DNA from 2 places in the Pseudoalteromonas sp. McH1-7 genome. Region 2 is predicted to be linked to the other one. Evidence: predicted binding sites of a transcription regulator. Region 2 holds the regulator's gene; the other holds the start of a gene.
What was found. The regulator MetJ, encoded in region 2, represses methionine synthesis genes. The targets are predictions, from matches to a motif close to TAGACGTCTAGACGTCTA.
Positions count from the first base shown of each region.

Region 1: a site for MetJ is predicted at 1,886-1,903, ahead of HUZ36_RS17265 (methylenetetrahydrofolate reductase). Genes of this name have one in related genera too.

Region 1 is NZ_JABWPQ010000026.1:37,216-40,651, reverse strand. It holds gene folK (2-amino-4-hydroxy-6-hydroxymethyldihydropteridine diphosphokinase) at 1-19, shown strand, start outside; gene HUZ36_RS17270 (undecaprenyl-diphosphate phosphatase) at 16-816, shown strand; gene HUZ36_RS17265 (methylenetetrahydrofolate reductase) at 884-1,840, opposite strand; gene HUZ36_RS17260 (M16 family metallopeptidase) at 2,109-3,436, shown strand, end outside.
Region 2 is NZ_JABWPQ010000007.1:153,121-156,556, forward strand. It holds gene metB (cystathionine gamma-synthase) at 1-710, opposite strand, end outside; gene metJ (met regulon transcriptional regulator MetJ) at 1,055-1,375, shown strand; gene HUZ36_RS07130 (malic enzyme-like NAD(P)-binding protein) at 1,749-2,990, opposite strand.

The sequences.
Region 1 (3,436 bases), on a different contig from region 2:
GGAGTTTCCCAAGTTATGAGTTTTATCGAGATTGTTGTCCTTGCAATCATTCAGGGTCTCACTGAGTTTTTACCTATTTCTAGTTCAGCACACTTGTTACTGCCTTCACAGGTACTAGGATGGCAAGATCAGGGGTTGGCTTTTGATGTTGCTGTTCATGTAGGAACCTTGCTTGCCGTCGTTATTTATTTTCGGCACGACATAGTAAGCTTATTATCTGGCTGGTTTAAATCGTTTTCAGGTCAGCATTCAAAAGAGAGCCGCCTGACATGGTGTATTGTTGTTGCGACAATTCCATTTGTATTACTGGCGCCTCTATTAAAAGATATTGTCGAAATCTACTTACGCAGTGCGTGGGTTATTGCAATCTCTACTATCGTTTTTGGTTTATTGCTGTGGTATGCCGATGTGAAAGCAAAACAGATCAAAGACGAGTTTGCGCTAAATTGGAAAAGTGCATTGATACTTGGACTGGCGCAAATTACTGCGGTTATTCCTGGAACATCGCGATCTGGGATCACAATTACAGCCGGATTATTGCTAGGGCTTGATAAGAAAAGTGCCGCAAGATTTTCGTTTTTGATGTCTATTCCTGTGATTTCGATGATGGGGCTTTACTATAGTTTAGAATTGGCAATGGGCGATGAAGTGGTTGATTGGAATGCCCTCCTAAGTGGCGCGGTATTGTCGTTTGTTTCAGCTTATGCGTGTATATTCTTCTTTCTAAAAATTATCGAACGTATGGGTATGATGCCATTTGTTATATATCGTTTATTACTTGGAGTAGGGCTAATCGCTTTCTTAAGTTTTAGCTAATCTTTCTAGTCCGGTTAGGTAAAAGCCAGTTTGTGGAGTCAAGCTGGCTTTTTCATTTATACAATGATTAAGCAATTTGTTTTTCTGCAAGGCTCAATTCCATGGTTGCTTTGAGTAGGCGATACAGATTGATAGAGGCATCAATTTCTTCTTTACGGTTCGTTAAACTCTCAATATTCAAACCAAGAGAAATATCTAAGTGTGAACAACTTTTTAAGATTTGATCTAGATTTTCTCTACAAATTCTAATGGACTCGCTCAGTGTATTTTCTGCATCTAACATACGCCACTTAGTAGCCTCTGGTACGGATATACCCAGCCACTGCATAAACTGTAAAGTCTTCTCTCCACCACAAGGAGTAAAAGTTAAAATAATACGTTTTGGTGTCGTGCCCTGTTGCTTGCAAGTACGAGCATAGCTTGTGATCAGATCTATGGTTGCTTGGGCATCATAGACAGCTTGAGAGACAAAAAACTGGCAGCCTTGGACTGTTTTATCAATCAATCTTTCGTGCTCATTACGCTTACTAGCATGACGCTCCGCGATGGTTACACCACCTAAGAAAAACTCCTCTTGATGGTGCTTTAACACCTTATAAGCTTCTGATAATGGCAGCTTAATATCGCCTGTTGAAGAAGGGCTTCCAACTAACACCAGATTGTTCAATCCATGTTGTCGTTTAGTGCTGTTAAGCCAATTACTAAATGCTTCTCCGTCACGCTGTGCTACGCTTTTATAGGTAATAACATCAAGGTGCGATAATTCACGGATCAACTGGCTATACTCACAAGGGTCAACGGTGTGCTTGAATGGGAATGGGCGCGGTACCTGAGTGCGGCTGCTTTCATCTTGAATATCGTAAATAATCACACCGTCGTATTCGATTTCATGTAAACGTCCTAGCAACTTAGCTGCGATTGCTTTGAGCTGCTCGGGTGTGGTGCCTATCTTTGGTGGTGTGGTACCAATTAAATATACCCCTTGGTTAGGGTCAATGATTTTCTCTTGAAGCGTTAAAGCCATAATCTGCGTCCACAAAAGCATTTCAGTATCTCTTTACTAATATAGCAGCCATTTAGACGTCTAGATAGATTTTTTTAATGAAAGAATTTCAATAATTATGAATTTCTCTCAAGTGCCAAAGGTAAAATGTCATAATTGTTTACATATTAAGAGGGTAAATCATCTCGTAAATTAGCGAATGAGTATCGCTTTGGGGCATAATCAAGAAGTTTGCTGAAGTAAGTGATCACTACTTATTTAGAATAAAAATATGATTAGGAACCAATCCATGAAATTCAAATTACTAGCAACTAGTTTTGCCGTGAGCCTAGCGCTTAGTGGTTGTGCTATGACTAATGCCGATAGTACACAGAATGCAGCTGCTGGTGCTCAAGCCGCTCAGTCAAATAAAGTATTTGCCCAAGATTACGTACTCGAAGAGTTAGAAAACGGTCTTCGTGTCATGGTAGTAAAAACCAATTACCCTGATGTAGTATCACTACAAATTCCAGTATCAGTTGGCTCTCGCAATGAAGTTGAAGCCGGAAAAACAGGCTTTGCTCATTTCTTTGAACACATGATGTTTAAAGGCTCAGAAAAATATCCTCAAGATGTGTACTCAGATATTTTGAAAAATTCAGGTGTTGATAATCGCGCTTATACAACCAATGATTTTACCAACTATCATTTAAACTTCTCCAAACAGCACTTAGATAAAGTGTTGGAAATTGAAGCTGATATTTTCCAAAACCTAACGTACAGTGAAGAGCAGTTCCGTACCGAGGCGCTCACTGTCAAAGGAGAGTACCTTAAAAACAATGCAAGTCCTGTGCGTAAGTTACTTTCTGCGGTAAGAAAAGAAGCATTCGACAAACATACTTATAAGCATACCACGATGGGCTTTTTTGAAGACATTGAGGCAATGCCTGATCAAATGGCCTATGGTAAAACATTCTTTGAGCGCTTCTATAAGCCTGAATATGTATCACTGGTGATCGTGGGCGATGTTGACCCTAAAGCAACCATAGCGATGGTGAAAAAGCATTGGGGCAACTGGAAAAGAGGTGATTATCAAGCCGATATTCCAGTCGAGCCAAAGCAAGAGCAAGCACGTTATGTGCACGAGAAATATGACGGCTTGCCAGGGCACTGGTTGCTTGTTTCTTATAAAGGAGCTGCATGGGAGCCGAAGAAAAAAGATCGTGCAGCACTTGATCTGATCTCGCAGCTTTATTTCTCTAGTAACTCTGAGTTATACCAGGAGTTGGTAGTAGACAAGCAGCTGGCAAGTCAAATGTTTACCTACAACCCTGAGACTAAAGATCCAGGGCTTTTGCATGTATTTGTTAAAGTGGAAAACGAAAAAGATTTAGCGACAGTACGTGATGCGATTAACAATACATATGCAAAAGCTCGCACAGAATTAGTCGACGAAAATAAGTTGGCAGCGCTTAAATCTAACTCAAAGTATAGCTTTATTAACGGCCTTGACTCATCGCAAGCAATTGCTTCTACACTTGCACGTTATGTGCATTTTGAGCGAGATCCTGAGGTTATCAATGAGCTGTATGCGACAGCTGACCAAGTAACTGCAAAAGATATACGTGATATTGCCAA
Region 2 (3,436 bases):
TCAAAAGGCGCGCCCGTAATACCAATGTTATTTGCCCACCAAGCCAACTCATCTCCTAGCTCTTGCGTGCGCGCTATCACTGCACCACCTACCACATCGGAGTGACCGTTAATATATTTAGTGGTTGAGTGAACAACAATATCGACTCCAAAAGCGATAGGGTTTTGTAATGCTGGTGACAAGAAGGTATTGTCTGCCGCAACTAAAGCACCGACCGCATGCGCAGCGGTTACAACTGCTTCAATATCGGTTAATCGTAAAATTGGATTACTTGGTGTTTCTATCCACACAAGTTTAGGCTGGATTTTTTCTAGTTTCTCAAGGCTTTCTGGCTGGGTTAAATCCACTACTTCTACTTTGAGTAGCCCACGCTTTGCCAATGACGTAAATAAACGATAACTGCCACCATAGCAATCGTGGGGGATCACTAAAGTGTCGTCATGGTTTAATAATTGAGTTACTAGGTGAATAGCCGACATACCTGTTGCGGTAATAATGCCACGTTGACCTCCTTCAAGTTCGGTTAACGCTTGTGCCAACACATCACGATTAAAGTTACCACTGCGGCCATAGTCATAATCACGCTTGGTATCAAAATCTGCAAATGAATAGGTCGTCGACAGATAAAGGGGCGGAACCACTGCACCATGTGCTTTATCAGCTTCTATACCGTGACGCACTGCAACCGTCGATTTGTTAATTTGACTCATAGGGTCACCTAGATAGTTGGATGTTTAGACGTCTAAAAGGTTAGAGCAACGACAACTAGAAGTCAAAACATTTATACTGCTAAATGGCTAAATAACTAGTATTTGACTATCTTTTTTAAACCGATAAAATTTCGCCACTTAAGGCGTTGCTAATACGACTGAGTTATTGAAAACTATGGCAGAGATCTATAGTTCTCGCCATAGCGGATTAATTTGCTCAACTATTCAAGTTCAGGTTTTATCTTTACTCTTTAAAGATTTCCCTGCTCCACATGCTTAGCTGAACAATATCAATCAGAACCCAGTCATATTGGCATTGATGTAACTGAGGCAAGTACACAATTATGGCAAAATGGAATGGTGAGTATATTCACCCATATGCAGAACACGGTAAAAAAGCAGAGCAAGTAAAAAAAATCACAGTGAGTATCCCTTTGAACGTGCTCAAAGTACTTACTGATGAACGTACGCGTCGTCAAGTAAATAACTTGCGCCATGCAACAAACAGCGAGCTATTATGTGAAGCCTTTTTACATGCTTTCACGGGTCAACCACTTCCAAGTGATGAAGACCTGAGAAAAGACAACCCAGAACGTATTCCGTTAGAAGTAAGACAAATAATGGAAGAGCGTGGTTTAGAGATCCCTGAAATAAACGAAGAATAATACCAATTTTCTTAATTAAGTGGTTTATTTTGAGGCGAGAAAATCTTGTCGATAACTAGGCAAAAATTTTGCTATTTAGTTGTTCTAAATGAGAAATTTTTAACGCTGTTAGCGTCAGATTTACTCCTTCAAATTGAGCAAGTATTAAGTCAAATTGGTATAATATCGACTCTTCATTTTTCACGGAAATAAAGACACAAAAAAGCCTCAATCGAGGCTTTTTTCATACTTAAGCTGGAATCGCTACAAGCAGTTATTTCTTAATACAAGGCAAATTTGTGCGTCAATAGCTGGCCTATTACAAACAAATTTACCGCAGAAGTAAGGGATAACAACTGCTAGAGAACAAATTATTAACCCAGTTTAGGTTATTTTATTCCATATAACCCAAGGGCATCTCGATTTGCGCTACGCCAGATTCAACCGCAGCAGTAGCAACCGCTTTTGCTATTCGAGGTAACAAGCGAGGATCCATCGGTTTAGGGATAATGTATTGCGGACCAAACTCAAGGCTGTCGACATCAGCTGCTTTTAACACCTCTGCAGGTACTGGCTCTTTTGCAATACTTCTAATAGCCTCAACTGCCGCAATCTTCATTTCGTCATTGATCGCTGTAGCACGTACATCTAGTGCACCACGGAAGATGAACGGAAAACATAGCACATTGTTCACTTGGTTTGGATAATCAGAACGACCTGTTGCCATAATCAAATCATCACGAGCACCATGTGCAACATCGGGGCTGATCTCAGGATCTGGGTTCGAACATGCAAATACAACTGGCTTATCAGCCATTAATTTTAAATCTTCAGCAGATAGAAGATCTGGGCCTGAAACGCCAACAAATACGTCAGCCTCTGCAATCACATCCTGTAACGTGCGCTTATCCGTATTATTTGCAAACAGCTCTTTGTATTCGTTAAGATCGTCACGACGAGTATGGATCACGCCTTTTCTATCTAGCATATAAATATGCTCTCTTTGTGCACCACATTTTATAAGTAGCTCCATACACGCTATTGCAGCGGCACCTGCTCCTAAACACACGATGATCGCATCATGAATATCTTTACCTTGGATCTCAAGTGCATTGAGCATACCAGCCGCAGTCACAATTGCAGTACCGTGTTGATCATCATGGAAAACGGGTATATCACAGCGTTCAATAAGCGCGCGCTCAATTTCAAAGCACTCAGGCGCTTTGATATCTTCAAGGTTAATCCCGCCAAAAGTATCTGCAATATTCGCTACTGTATTGATGAAGTCTTCAGTGGTGTTATGTTTAACTTCAATATCAATCGAGTCCAGTCCAGCAAAGCGTTTAAATAACAGAGCCTTACCTTCCATAACTGGTTTCGAAGCCAAAGGACCTAAATTACCTAGTCCTAAAATAGCAGTACCATTACTGATCACAGCTACCATGTTCCCTTTACCTGTATAACGATAGGCATTCGCAGGATCTGCCGCGATTTCACGTACTGGCTCGGCAACACCAGGGCTGTATGCGAGTGCTAGGTCTTTTACGGTCTCGGCAGGCTTAGTCAGCTCTACGCTGATTTTACCTGGAACGGGCTTCTCGTGATAATCTAGAGCTTGTTGACGAAAATCTGTCATGGCGCGATATTTTCCTACGAAGTTAATGTGAGAGTGTGCTAAACATTCGCATTCTGAGTGTCGGTTGCTTCCATATTTACAACCACAAACAGTGCGATTAACTATATGAGCGACGACATAAAAGTACTCAAAAGCACAGTGCTTTAAGCAGATGTCAATAGGACATATAGGTAATCGACCGTCATCACACAATACCGAGTTTTCTTCATTATTCAAGTAAAATCAGGTCTATCCACTTACACGGTATTTATTCGTATTTTCTTCGACGTTCTCTTCAATTTTAAGAAAAATTTCACAATTTAGACCTGCAAAAGTAAGCAAGTAAGTGGTTAAAGACAAGTCAAAGTGATGAAAAATAGCACTAGCGTAAAATACCATGACTAAAGAGCAATATTTATAATTATTACTAAATTTAACTGCACAATTGAGACATTTAGAAGCACAAA